2 regions of the Allobosea sp. P1_B10 genome follow, and region 1 is predicted to be linked to the other one. Evidence: predicted binding sites of a transcription regulator. Region 1 holds the regulator's gene; the other holds the start of a gene.

Region 1 (7,136 bases):
GCTGAACAACCAGAAGGGCGCGCAGGCCTGGCCGATCACCTCGGCCACCTTCCTCCTGGTCTATGCCAAGCCCGACAAGCCGGAAGAGACCCAGGCTGCCCTGAAGTTCATCGACTGGGCCTACAAGAACGGCGACAAGCTCGCCCTCGATCTCGATTACGTGCCGCTCCCGGGCGCCGTGAAGGACCAGGTCCGCAACGCCTGGAAGGGCGTCACCGACCCGACCGGCAAGCCGATCTTCTGAGGATTGACGTGCCAGGGCGAAGCGGGGACACCCGCTTCGCCGCCTACGCTCTCAGCCCTTACCTGATGAGCCGCGCCGCGGTGTTTCAGCACGAGGCCTGGAGGCGGTTTGCCTGATGGTTGATCTGCCTGCGCCTATCTAACCGACGAGACCGGAGTACCAGCGGATGACCGCCGTGACACAGATGATGACCGGATCACCCGCCCCGGCCGTGCGCAAAACGCCGAAGGGCACCTTCGACCTCGTCTTCCGCAATGCCAGCTTCCTGGCGGCGCTGCTCGTGCTCGTGCTGCTCGCCGGCATCATGCTCTCTATGGTGATCGGCGGCTGGCCGGCCTTCCGCGAATTCGGCCTCAGCTTCATCACTTCGAGCGTCTGGGACACCCAGAACGACCAGTACGGTGCCTGGCCCGCCATCGTCGGCACGCTCGCCACCGCGCTGATCGCGCTGGTCATCGGCGTCCCGCTCTCGCTGGGCATCGCCGTCTATCTCACGCAGCTCGCGCCGCCCTGGTTCAAGCAGCCGGTCTCGACCGCCATTGAGCTGCTCGCAGCCGTGCCGTCGATCATCTACGGCATGTGGGGGCTGTTCGTGTTCGTGCCGCTGTTTGCGGCCTATGTGCAGGTGCCGCTCTCGAACATCGTCGAGGGCATCCCGCTGGTCGGCACGGTGCTCTATGCGCGCTCGCCCTCGGGGCTCGGCATTCTCACGGCCGGCTTCATCCTCGCCTTCATGATCATCCCCTTCATCGCCTCGATCACCCGCGACATGCTTGAGCAGATCCCCTCCGTGCTGCGCGAGAGCGCCTATGGCATCGGCGCCACGACCTGGGAGGTCGTGCGCCATGTGCTCGTGCCGCAGGCCGGTGTCTCGATCATCGGCGCGATCATGCTGGGGCTGGGACGCGCGCTCGGTGAGACCATGGCCGTGACCTTCGTGGTCGGCAACGCCAACCGGCTCTCGGCCTCGATCATGGATCCAGGCTCGACCATCGCCTCGCGCATCGCCAACGAGTTCAACGAGGCGATGGGCCTGCAGCTCAACGCCCTGATCGCGCTCGGCTGCATCCTGTTCTTCGTCACCTTCGTCGTCCTCGTCATCGCGCGCATCCTCGTCTCGCGCGTCAAGGCCTATTGAGCGGAAGCCGATCATGAGCATGACGACACCCTCCACCGTCCGCGAATTGCCGCATGCCCCCTGGGGCCGCGTGCGCCAGTCGCGCCGCACCGCCGACCGCCTGATGAAGCTCACCGCCGCCGGCTTCACTTTCGTCGCGATCTTCGTCCTGTTCTGGATCCTCGGCATGCTGGTCGTGAAGGGCATCGGCGGTCTCTCCGCCGCGACCTTCACCCAGACCATGCCCGGGCCGGGCTCGGAAGGTGGCGGCCTCGCCAACGCCATCGTCGGCTCCGTCGTGCTGACCTTCCTCGGCATTGTCGTCGCGACCCCGATCGGGGTGCTCGCGGGCACCTATCTCGCCGAGTACGGCCGCGGCTCGAAGCTCGCCAACCTGATCCGCTTCGTCAACGACATCCTGCTGTCGGCGCCCTCGATCCTGATCGGCCTGTTCGTCTATGTCGTGCTGGTCGAGCCCTTCCGCGGCTATTCCGGCTGGGCCGGCGGCGTCGCGCTCGGCATCATCGCGATCCCCGTCATCGTGCGCACCACCGAGGACATGCTGCGTCTGGTCCCGGCGCCGCTGCGCGAGGCCGGTGCCGCGCTCGGCGCCCCACCCTCCGTCGTGATCACCTCGGTGACCTGGCGCGCCGCGAAATCGGGCATGGTCACCGGCATCCTGCTGGCGCTCGCCCGCATCGCCGGCGAGACCGCGCCCCTGCTCTTCACCGCGCTGAACAACAATTTCTGGTTCTCGCCCTCGCTGGTCGGCGGCGTCTCCAACCTGCCGGTGACGATCTACCAGTTCGCCTCGGCCCCTTACGAGAACTGGCAGCAGCTCGCCTGGGCGGGCTCGCTGATCATCACGGTCTCGATCCTCGTGCTCTCGCTCATCGCCCGCCGCATAGTGCGCGGCTCCAGATAAGCCGCCGCAAAACAACAGCCCGACGTCAGACCCCGTCGCGTCCGATCTGAAGGAACCTGTCGATGCTTTCGACCCTTGAACTCTCCCCGCAGACGCTCGATGCCGAAGCCCCGGTGCGGATCGCGGTCAAGAACCTCGATTTCTACTATGGCGAGCACAAGGCCCTGAAGGGCGTGAACCTCGATTTCCGCGACCGCCATGTCACGGCGCTGATCGGCCCCTCGGGCTGCGGCAAGTCGACCCTGCTGCGCATCTTCAACCGCATCTACTCGCTCTATCCCGAGCAGCGGGCCACCGGCGAGGTCATGCTCGACGGGCGCAACGTCATCTCCAACGATATCGACGTCAACGAGCTGCGCTCGCGCATCGGCATGGTCTTCCAGAAGCCGACGCCCTTCCCGATGTCGATCTACGACAACGTCGCCTTCGGCATCCGCCTCTACGAGAAGCCGCCGAAATCCGAGCTCGACGACCGCGTCGAGGGCGCCCTGCGTCGCGCCGCGCTCTGGGACGAGGTCAAGGACAAGCTCAAGGCCTCCGGCATGGGCCTGTCGGGCGGACAGCAGCAGCGGCTGTGCATTGCGCGCACCATCGCGCAGCGCCCCGAGGTCATCCTGTTCGACGAGCCGACCTCGGCGCTGGACCCGATCTCGACCGGCAAGATCGAGGACCTGCTGGAGCAGTTGAAGACCGACTTCACGATCGTCATCGTGACCCACAACATGCAGCAGGCGGCTCGTATCTCGCAGTACACCGCCTTCATGTATCTCGGCGAGGTCATCGAGTTCGCGCCGACCAACACCATCTTCATGAACCCGCATAAGAGGCAGACGCAGGACTACGTGACCGGCCGCTTCGGCTGAAGCGTTCCAGACGATCCGCTCTCCAGCCCGCGCCGCCAAGGGAATAACGCCATGTCCGACCACATCGTCCGCTCCTATGACGCCGAACTGGAATCGCTGCGCCGCAGCCTTGCCGAGATGGGCGGCATGTCCGAGCGCATGCTCGGCGATTCCACCGTCGCGCTGGTGCGTCGCGACACCACCCTGGCGCAGAAGGTGATCGCCGCCGACCAGCGGCTCGACAACCTGCAGCGCGATGTCGAGGAGCGGGCGGTGCTGACCATCGCGCGCCGCCAGCCGCTCGCCAACGACCTGCGCGAGCTGATCTCGGCGATCCGCATCGCCTCGGACATCGAGCGCGTCGGCGATCTCGCCAAGAACATCGCTAAGCGCGCGGTCGCTATCTCCGGCCAGTTCCAGCCGCCGCATCGCGCCGTGGTCGGCCTCGAGCATATGAGCCGCCTGGTGCAGGCCCAGCTCAAGGACGTTCTCGACGCCTATGCCGCCGGCAATGAGCAGAAGGCGCTGGAGGTCTGGCACCGTGATGGCGAGATCGATGCGCTCTACACCTCGCTCTTCCGCGAGCTGCTGACCTATATGATGGAAGATCCGCGCAACATCACCTTCTGCACGCATCTCCTGTTCTGCGCCAAGAACGTCGAGCGTATCGGCGACCACACCACCAACATCGCCGAGACCATCCACTATCTGGTTACCGGCGAGTCGCTCGATCTCAATCGCCCGAAGATCGACACCACAGACATCAGCGTCGAGGCCGTCACGGGGCGGTGATACGTACGGCCAATGCGGACGCGTCATTCTCGGGCGAAGCGAAGCGCAGACCCGAGAATCTCATGACAGAATTGCATTGGTCCAGAGATGGTCGGGTCAAGCCCGACCATGACGTCAAGTCTTCAAACGGAAACGCGCCATGCCCGCACGCATCCTGATCGTCGAGGACGAGGAGCCGTTGACGCTCCTGCTGCGCTACAACCTGGAGGCCGAAGGCTTTGAGGTCGACAGCGTCGCGCGCGGCGACGACGCCGAACTGCACCTTCGCGACCACACGCCCGACCTCGTCCTGCTCGACTGGATGCTGCCGGGGCTGTCTGGAATCGAACTTTGCCGGCGCCTGCGGACCCGCCGCGACACAGAGCGCGTACCGATCATCATGCTGACCGCACGCGGCGAGGAGACCGAGCGCGTGCGCGGCCTGGCGACCGGCGCCGACGACTATGTCGTCAAGCCGTTCTCTCTGCCGGAACTGATCGCGCGCATCCAGGCGCTGCTGCGCCGGGCCAAGCCCGGCCATGTCGCAGGGCTGCTGACGGCGGGCGATCTCGAACTCGACCGCACCACCCGCCGCGTCCGCCGCGCCGGTACAGAGCTGCATCTGGGCCCGACTGAGTTCCGGCTGCTTGAATTCCTGATGCAGGCTCCCGGCCGCGTCTATTCGCGCGCCCAGCTGCTCGACGCCGTCTGGGGCCGCGACGTCTATATCGACGAGCGCACGGTCGACGTGCATGTCGGGCGCCTGCGCAAGGCGATCACGCCGGGCGACGCCAAGGACCCGCTGCGCACGGTGCGGGGCTCAGGCTACGCCTTCGACGAGACGTTTGCGCGCAGCTGAGGGCACAGCCTCCGTCGTCATTCCGGGGTGCCCCACAGGGGCGAGCCCGGAACCCGTGACGACGGTCAAAACTCTGTCTGATCGGCTGAGTCGTCATTGCGAGCGCAGCGAAGCAATCCAGTCTTTGTAGAGCGCTACGCCCTGCTGGATTGCTTCGTCGCTGCGCTCCTCGCAATGACGGTGGTGCGTCGCTCAGAGAGCCGCGCGCAGCCGGCGCGTATCGCCCTCGACATCATCGCCGCCGAACACCGCGCCGATCACGGCGATGCCGTCTGCTCCCGCTGCCATCACACTCGCCGCATTCTGCGCCGTGATGCCCGCGATCGCGCCGATTGGCAGCGCGCCCAGCACCGTGCGGGCCTGTTCGCGCAGCGCGGCATAGCCATCGAGCCCGAGCGGTGCGTCGGCATTGTCCTTGTGGACCGTCGCGAAGATTCCGCCGATGCAGGCATAGTCGATCCGCGCCGAGCCGCGATAGGGCAACTCGCTGGCGTTTTTCAGCGTGGCACCGATGATCGCGCTTTCGCCGAGCAGGCGGCGCGCATCGGCAAGCTCCATGTCGTCGGCTCCGACATGGACGCCGTCCGCGCCTGAGGCCAGCGCGACGTCGATGCGGTCATTGATCAATAGCGGCACGCCTGTGCCAGCCAGCGCCGCCTTGATGGCTCGCGCCTCGCGGACCATCTCGCGGGTCGAGGCGTCCTTGGCGCGGTACTGGATCAGCGTGGCCCCGCCACGAGCCGCAGCGGCGGAGAGTTCTGCCAGCGACCGACCCCTCCCGATCTGCGGATCGACGATGCCGTAAAGCAGGATATCGACGCTCACTGTTGTTCTCCCATGCCCGCACGCAGCGTCGCTTCATCGATGGCGGCCAGCGCGTCGATCAGCTCGACGCCAAAACTGCCGGGGCCCCTGGAGCGCTGGGCTGCGATCTCGCCGGCGATACCATAAGCGATCAGCGCCGCCGCCGCCGCGCGGGCAAAATCGCTCTCGACGGCGCAGCAGGCTGCGATCAGGGCGCCGGCCGCGCAGCCGACCCCGGTCACTTTGGTCATCAGCGGGTGGCCATGCGCGACGCGATACTGGCCCGACGCGCCCTCGATCAGGTCGACCCTGCCGGTGGTGACGCAGGTCAGGTTGCGCTCGCGGGCATCGTCGAGCGCCGAGCCGAGCGCCGCCATTTCGGTGGCGTTGCCACGGACCACGACATCACGAAGCTTCAGGACCTCGCGCGAAACATGCTGGCGCAGCGGCGACAGCTCGACGAAGACGGGATCGAACACCAGCGGCTTGCCGTGATCGCGCGCCGCCTCTAGCAGCTTGGGAATAGCGAGTTCGCTCTCGGCATTGATCGTGCCGATATTGATCAGGATCGCGCCGGCGCCGCGCGCCATCGCCGCGACCTCGTCGACATGGATCGCCATGGATGGGATCGCGCCGAAGGCGAGCAGCATGTTGGCGGTGATGTTCTGGGCGACCGTATTGGTCAGGCATTGCACGCGCGGGCGCTGCGACGCGACGCGGGCGAGAATGGCGGCAGCGCCGGCGGCATCGATATGCTGTGCCGTCATCTGGCCTGGCCGGTCTGTGGTGGTGGGGACGTTCATCTGGATCTCCTCCTTGGTCCAAGGTTCAGGAGATCCGGGTTGGTTGAGCGGGTTAGTCGCTGTTAAGCGGCCACGCCAAAGGTAAGCCGCGTTCCAGTCCCTCCGCCGGTATGACCCGGATCAGGTTCGACGGGTTTGGCCCTGCGACCATCTCAGCTCTTGCGAGCACCCCTCGGAACGACGGAGAAACTAGGCGCGAAGTCGCGCGGGTGCAACCGGCGGATGCTGCAGGATCGATCGCCGGCCCGCAAGCCGGGCATGCCGCAGGCTCACGCCGAGATGTCGACGGCGCCGCCCTGGCCAGCCGGGAGCGTTGCCTTCTGCTGGGCCACGCTCTGCTCGAGCAATTCGAGCACCGCCTGGTCGCTGGCGGCCTGCTGGCGCAGCATTTCGGTCTGCAGGGCTTGCTGTGTCGCAGCTGCACGCGTCGCCATGGCGCTTTGCGCGATGGCGAGGGATGAATCGCTCATGGTCAGGCTCTCCTGCCCGGCAGGCTAGGAGGGACATCTTTCGCAATCGTAAATCGAAACGCTCGGTTAGGGCGCGATGATCGAGGGCACGCCGCGTGGCATCGGCGGGTCACGCTCGATCTGCGACGGGTTGCTGGCCTGTCGCACATTGCGTGGCCGCGCCGGCGGCGAAGGCTGGGCCGTATCGCCCAAGGCGCGTTCGCGTTCTGCGACCGTGCCGGGACTGGGAGCAAGCGGAATGCCCGGGGCGCGTTGCCGTTGCAGGCTGGTTCCCGGGTCGGCCTGGGCAATGCGGGTTTGC
Region 2 (7,136 bases), on a different contig from region 1:
CCGGAACAGCCGCTCAACATGGGTCGTGGTCCATTCGCCCCAGCGCATGACCGGGCCGCGCGACACGGTGAAGGCGCCGACCAGGATCGAGCCAAGCGGCAGCAGCGAGACGACGACGATGACGCCGGCCAGGAGCCCCGTGACGAGGCCCGCCACCCCGCGCAAACGTTCGGCGCGTGCGCCGCGGCCCTGCGTCACCTCGTGGCGGCCGCGCGAGACGATCCAGCGTTGCGCGAACAGGACGATCATGACGAGCGCGATCGAGACGGTCGCAAGGGTCGACTGCATCACAGGATCGGAGCCGCCTTCGGCGACGGCGGCCTGATAGGTCAGCACCGAGAGCAGTGGCACGCGGCTGCCCAGGATGGTGGCGGTGGCAAAATTCCCGACGACGAGGGTGAAGACGAGGAGCGCGCTTGCCAGCACCGCCGGCAGAACCACCGGCAACATGACCTTCAGCCGAGAGCGGGCAGGGGAGGTGCCGAGGCTCTGGGCGGCCTCCTCGAGCTGGACGTCGAAGCCGCGGATCGCGGCCAGGGTGCCGATATAGACATAGGTGTAATAGGTGAAGGTCATCACCGTGATCAGGCCGGGCCAGCCGTAGAAGCTCGGGATGTCCATGCCGCGCGCGCCGAGCCAGCGCGTGATGAAACCGTTATTCCCCAGCATCATGAGCCAGGTCTGTGCGGCGATGACCTCGGGTATCACCAGCGTGACCAGCGGGAGTACGGCGACGATGCTTTTGCCAGGAAACTCGAAGCGCGCTGTAAAATAGGCCAGCGGCACGCCGATCAGCGTCGTCGTGATCGTGACGGCTATGCCGAGCAGGATCGTGTTGACGATCGCGGCGGCGTATTTCGGATCGCCGGCGACCATGCTCCAGCCGGAGCGCCCGCTCGCCCCGCCGAAGCTGCCGGTCAGGACGTTGAACAGCGGATAAAGCAGAAACACGGCCAGGATCGCGAGCGCCAGCGCCGAGAACCAGAACCAGACCGAGCGCAGCTGCGCGGTCACGACGCCAGCACCAGGGTCTTGTTGGGATCGAAGACGAGCCCGACCGACGCCCCGGGCTCGAAGCGGTCATGTGCGCCGTTCTGGAGATCGACCGCAACGCTGCGGCCGCTGGCGAGCATGATCTTGTAGCTGGTCTTGCCACCGAGATACTGACGATGGGCGACGGTCGCCGGCAGCGCGCCGTCCCGGCCAGGCTCGGTCAGTTCGATATCCTCTGGCCGCGCGACGAGAATGGCCTTGCCGGCGGCGAGCGCCGACGGAGCGCGGGCGTTGATCGGCGCGCCATCGAGGGAGATTGCACCGACTTCGCCTGCCTGGCGCGCCTGCGTCGCGACCTCGACCAGATTGGCGCCGCCGACGAAGTCGGCGACATAGCCGGTCCTGGGTTCGCGATAGATCGCGGCGGGGCTGCCGACCTGCTCGAGCCGGCCCTGGTTCATCACGCCGATGCGATCGGACATAGCGAGCGCTTCCTCGCGGTCATGCGTGACGAAGACCGTGGTGATCTTCGCCTCGCGCTGCAGTTCGACGATGGTCTCGCGGACCTGGACGCGCAGCTTCGCGTCGAGATTGGACAAGGGCTCGTCCATCAGCAGCACCAGAGGCTGGATGACGAGCGCGCGGGCCAGCGCGACACGCTGGCGCTGGCCGCCCGAAAGCGCGGCCGGGTGGCGATTGCCGAGATGACCGAGCCCGACGCGTTCCAGCGCCGCGCCGACCTTGGCCTTGACCTGGCTTTCCGGCTGCTTTCGCGCGCGCAGGCCATAGGCGACGTTGTCGAAAACGGTCTTGTCGGGGAAGAGCGCGTAGTCCTGGAACACCATGCCGATGTCGCGTTTGTGCGGCGGCAGATGCGTGACGTCCTTGTCGCCGAAGCGCAGGCGGCCGCGCTCGGCGGTGATAAAGCCGGCGATCGTGCGCAACAGCGTGGTCTTGCCGCAGCCGCTGGGGCCGAGAAGGGTGAAGAAGGAGCCGGGCTCGATCGTGAGCTCGAGGCCGTCGATCACCCTTTGCCCGCCATAAGCCACGGCGAGGTCCTCGATCGCGATACCCATGTTACCCCTCCGCAATGGCCGCCCCGGCGGATCGTCGCCGTCTCGGAGCCGGTGATGTCAGTTCTTCATGGCCTGTTCGACCAGGCGCAGGGCGTCGCGATGGCGCGCCGGATCGCCGGCCGCCAGAATTCGCTTGCCCGTCTGCTGCGTGATCGGAGCGCCCTCCCAGTCGGTGATGATGCCGCCGGCGCCTTCGAGGATCGGGCGGAAGGGCGCAAAGTCCCAGAGCTTGAGGCGGGTGTCGATGGCGGCGTCGGTGCGCCCCGAGGCGAGCAGCCCGTAGCTCATGCAGGCGCCGCCCCAGATCCGCCAGGCGGTCGCGGCGCGCATGGCGTCGAGCGCCGGGCGCTCCTCGTCGTCGAAGAAATCGGGATTGCTGGCGGAGATGATCGCCTCGGCCAGGCCGCCGCAGGCGCGGGTCCGGCAAGGCGCGCCGTTATGCGTCGTGGAACGGCCCTCGAAGCCGATCCAGCGGTCGCCGGTCACCGGGTGGTCGATGACGCCCAGGATCGGCACGCCATCGCGCATCAGGGAGATCAGGGTGCCATAGACCGGCATGCCGGCGATGAAGGCTGCGGTGCCGTCGATGGGATCGAGCACCCAGACGAACTCGGCGTCCGGATTGATCGGTTCGTCCTCCTCGCCGATGATGCCATGGCGCGGGAACCGATCGGCGATCATCTCGCGCAGGCGGCGTTCGATCCGCGCATCCAGCGCCGTGACGAAGCTGCGGTCCGGCTTGACCTCGACGTCCGGGCGAACGGATGCCGCATCACGCAGGATCGAGCCGCTCTCGGCGACCATCAGGTCCGCGAAGGCCAGCCAGCTGTTCTCATCACTCGCGATCACAACCAAGCTCCCCCACCCGGTGTCATTTTGTAGATGATATACAATCTGAAGGACTGAGGCGAGAGGCCCTGTGGTTTCCGGCGGACGATGCTAGCCGGACGCGGGTCAAACCCGTTTCAGCGTCACTTCGCTCGCGGGCGCCCATAAACGGCGAATTTGCGGCCCGGTACGGGTTTCCGGAGACGATCGGGCCGGCACCGACGTGGCCGTGGCGCGACCGTCGAGGGCATAAGCGGGGCTGTCGTATTCGCCTTAAGTCTTAGTCGGCTCCGGCCGGCGCGGGTGGAATGTGACAGTTTTATGTCACATACCAAAGGGAAGCCAGACAATAGGCGCCTCGGGAGGACCGTTCCATGAGCTTCAAGCTACCGCATCTCGCCGCCACGACCTCCTTGCTGCTCGCTCTGGGCGCCGGTTCCGTCGCCCCCGCCAATGCGCAGGAGGCCTGCCCCGCCAGTGGCCAGCTCGACACGCTGTATTGCGACGCGAACAAGGATCTGGTGGCCGACGCGCCGACCGACCCGAAGAAGTGGAAGGACCCGTCCGCGCTGGTCTGGGCCTATACCCCGGTCGAGGACCCTGCCGTCTACGCCAACATCTTCAAGCCGCTGACCGACCATCTCGCGACCTGCACCGGCAAGCGCATTGTCTACTACCCCGTGCAGTCGAACTCTGCCGAGATCGAGGCGATGCGCTCGGGCCGCCTGCATTTCGCCGGCTTCTCGACCGGGCCGACTGGCTTCGCGGTCAATCTCGCAGGTGCAGTGCCGTTCGCGGCCAAAGGGGCGGGGACCGAGGTGCGTGGCTACAACCTCGTCGCGGTGGTCAAGGCGTCGAGCCCCTTCCAGAAGCTGTCCGATCTCAAGGGCAAGAAGGTCGCCCACACCTCGCCCTCGTCGAACTCCGGCAATCTCGCGCCACGCGTGCTTTTCCCGGAACAGGGGCTGACCGCCGACACCGACTACAAGCCGCTCATGTCGGGCGGGCACGACAAGTCGTTGCTCGGCGTCGTATCGGGCGACTACGACATGGGTGCGGTCGCCGGCGACGTCTATGAGCGCATGATCGTGCGCGGCACGATCAAGAAGGAAGACGTGCGCGAGATCTATCGCAGCCCGATCTTCCCGACCTCGTCCTTCGCCTACGCCCACGATCTGAAACCCGAGCTCGCCAAGAAGCTGACGGACTGCTTCTTCTCCTTCCGCTTCACTCCGGAAATGACCAAGGAGTTCAACGGCGACGACCGCTTCCTGCCGATCAGCTACCAGAAGGACTGGGCGGTGGTGCGCGAAGTCGCCGAGAAATCGGGCACGCCGTACAACAAGTCCGCCTACGAGATCGAGGCCAAGCGCGAGGCCGACGAGATGGCCAAGAAGAAGGCCGCGCCTGCCAAGGCTCCCTGATCGCGCGACGCAGTCCTCAAACCAGGTTCACGATCCATGAGCGCCCTGCCTGAGGCGTCCGGCCAGGGCCGGGCGCTCGTCATTCGAAACCTGGTCAAAGAGTATCGGCCCGGCCAACCCGTGCTCCGCGACATCTCGCTGGAGGTGTCGGAGCCCGGCATCGTCGCGATCATCGGTCCGTCGGGAACCGGCAAGTCGACGCTGATCCGCTGCATCAACCGCCTGGTCGACCCGACATCGGGCTCGATCGTGCTCGGCGGCGTCGATTTGGCGAAACTCCAGGGCGAGGCGCTGCGCCAGGCGCGCCGCCGGCTGGGCATGGTCTTCCAGGAATACAATCTGGTCGAGCGCCTGACCGTGATCGAAAACGTGCTGTGCGGACGGTTGGGTTACGTCCCGGTCTGGCGCGCCTGGACGCGACGCTTCTCGGATGCAGACATCGCGCGCGCCTTCTCGCTGCTGGATTCGGTGGGGCTGGGCGAGTTCGCGACCCGCCGCGCCGACCAGCTCTCGGGCGGCCAGCGCCAGCGCGTCGGCATCGCCCGCGCCGTGATGCAGGAGCCCGACCTCGTTCTCGCCGACGAGCCGACCTCGTCGCTCGACCCGAAAACCTCCGTCGAGATCATGGAGCTGCTCGCCAAGGTCGGACGCGACCGCGACATCCCCGTGCTCGTCAACATCCACAACGTCGCGCTGGCACGGCGCTACGCGCTGCGCATCATCGGCATGTCGAAGGGGCTCGTCGTCTATGACGGCCCGCCGGGCGGCCTCCAGGACAGCCATCTCGCCGAGATCTATGGCGGCGAGGGCTGGATGGAATGAGCGCGCCGGCTGCGTCTTCGGGAAGCCTGCGGCAGCGCGCCTTCCCCACGAACTGGCCGCTGCGGATCGGCGCCGCGGTCTTCCTCGGCTATGTCGCCTATGCCGCGCGTATCCTCGACATCCGCTGGGAGCGCTTCGTCCAGGGCCTGGACAATGGTGCGAAATTCCTGGGCCGGATGTTTCCGCCCAACGTCGCCGCCGACAAGATGCAGTTGCTGCTGGATGGCATGCTGGAATCGCTTCAGATCGCGATCATCGCGACCGCGGCCGGCGTGCTCCTGGCCTTGCCTCTGGGGCTGTTTGCGGCGCGAAACCTGATGCCGCTGCCCGTCACCATCGCGGCACGCGGGGTGATTGCGCTGTGCCGGACCTTCCATCCGGTCATCGTCGCGATCCTGTTCGTCAAGGCGGTCGGGTTCGGGGCGCTGGCGGGCGTGATGGCGCTGGTGATCGCGACGCTGGGCTTCATCGCGAAGCTCATCGCGGAGGCGATAGAGGAGATGTCGATGAAGCCGATCGAGGCGCTGCGCGCGACGGGCGCGCCGTTCCTCTCGGTCGTGACCATGGGGGTGGTGCCCCAAGTCCTGCCGCGTTTCATCGGCTTTGCCGCCTATCAGCTCGATTCCAACCTGCGCAATTCCGCCCTCGTCGGCCTGGTCGGGGGCGGCGGCATCGGGGCCACCCTGTTCACAGCCTTCCAGCGCTTCGACTATGATTTCGTGCTGACCATCATCATCGCGATCATCGTCACGGTGATGGCGGGCGAGGTTCTCTCGGCCTTCATGCGCCGGGTCTATCAGGACGAGGCACCCTCGGGCGTCGTGATCGAGCGGCCGGAGGGGCGCCTCTGGCGTCGCTTCAGCCCGCTCGAACGCTGGTTGCGGCTGGCCTTCTGGGGGCTGGCTGCCGCCGCGCTCGGCTGGTCTCTGCAGACCATCGAGGTCATCCCCGAATTCCTGTACGATGCGCCGCAGCAGACAGCCGACCTGTTCGGCCGGATGTGGCCGATCGACTGGAGCTATTTCGGCAAGACCGTAGCCGAGGCGCTGGTCGAGACGCTGCACACGGCAACACTCGGCACCATCCTGGCGATCGGGCTCGCGACGCCGGTGGCGCTGATGTGCGCTCGCAATGTGACGGCCTCACCGCTGGTCAATGCGCTCGGCCGCTTCATCCTGGTGGCGACGCGTTCGATCCACACGCTGGTCTGGGCGCTGCTCTTCGTCGCCATCTTCGGGCCCGGCGCGCTGGCCGGCGTCATGGCGATCGCCGTGCATTCCATCGGGTTTACCGGGAAATTCCTGGCCGAGGCGATCGAAGAGGCCAAGGCGGGGCCGATCGAGGCCCTGCGCGCCGCGGGAGCGCCGCAGCGGGCCGTGCTGCTCAAGGGCTTCTGGCCGCAGGTGAAGCCGGCCTTCCTGGCCGTAAGCCTGTTCCGCTGGGACATCAATGTGCGCGAAAGCGCGGTGCTGGGACTGGTCGGGGCCGGCGGCCTTGGTGTGGCGCTGCAGGCCTCGATGGACAATCTCTACTGGGATCAGGTCGGGCTCGTGCTCGTGGTCATCTTCGTAATCGTGGTGGCGACCGAAATCGTCACGACGACGCTGCGCTCGCGGATGATCTGACTGCGGGGCGGACTGTGGGCTGCCGTCAGCGGCGCAGCAGCGCCAGCAATGCGCGGTGCTCGACCAGCGCATAGGTCGCGGCATAGGCCGATCCCGATGCCAGTGCTACGGCGACCAGACTGCCTATGCCCACGGGCGCCGGCAGCTGCCACAGCGCCGCGAGCATCACCGCAGCCGCCAGCCCTGTCGCGACCAAGGCGCGCAACGAGACCGGCGGGCCATGGCGACGGGCGATGATAGCGAGGCCGAGCGCGGTTGCCAGCATGGCGGCGATCAGGCAGCCGACGATGCCGCCGAGCAATCCATAGAACACGGCTCCAATGCCGCAGAAGACAACCGTCGACAGCGCCTCGACCGCGTCGAGCGCC

What was found. Region 1 encodes PhoB, which activates phosphate uptake and scavenging genes when phosphate is short. Its sites were predicted from a motif close to TGTCATNNANCTGTCAT; they were not measured.
Region 2: a site for PhoB is predicted at 3,208-3,224, ahead of phnD (phosphate/phosphite/phosphonate ABC transporter substrate-binding protein). Genes of this name have one in related genera too.

Annotation. Positions count from the first base shown of each region.
Region 1 is NZ_JBFTZP010000003.1:35,079-42,214, forward strand. Features, by position in the region: gene pstS (phosphate ABC transporter substrate-binding protein PstS) at 1-244, shown strand, start outside; gene pstC (phosphate ABC transporter permease subunit PstC) at 411-1,382, shown strand; gene pstA (phosphate ABC transporter permease PstA) at 1,396-2,286, shown strand; gene pstB (phosphate ABC transporter ATP-binding protein PstB) at 2,349-3,149, shown strand; gene phoU (phosphate signaling complex protein PhoU) at 3,201-3,920, shown strand; gene phoB (phosphate regulon transcriptional regulator PhoB) at 4,060-4,758, shown strand; gene thiE (thiamine phosphate synthase) at 4,951-5,583, opposite strand; gene thiM (hydroxyethylthiazole kinase) at 5,580-6,365, opposite strand; TPP riboswitch at 6,445-6,548, opposite strand; gene AC1D2L_RS07710 (hypothetical protein) at 6,635-6,835, opposite strand; gene AC1D2L_RS07715 (hypothetical protein) at 6,902-7,136, opposite strand, start outside.
Region 2 is NZ_JBFTZP010000002.1:11,167-18,302, forward strand. Features, by position in the region: gene AC1D2L_RS04730 (ABC transporter permease) at 1-1,014, opposite strand, end outside; gene AC1D2L_RS04735 (ABC transporter ATP-binding protein) at 1,011-2,069, opposite strand; gene AC1D2L_RS04740 (inositol monophosphatase family protein) at 2,127-2,918, opposite strand; gene phnD (phosphate/phosphite/phosphonate ABC transporter substrate-binding protein) at 3,272-4,321, shown strand; gene phnC (phosphonate ABC transporter ATP-binding protein) at 4,358-5,143, shown strand; gene phnE (phosphonate ABC transporter, permease protein PhnE) at 5,140-6,768, shown strand; gene AC1D2L_RS04760 (lipopolysaccharide biosynthesis protein) at 6,794-7,136, opposite strand, start outside.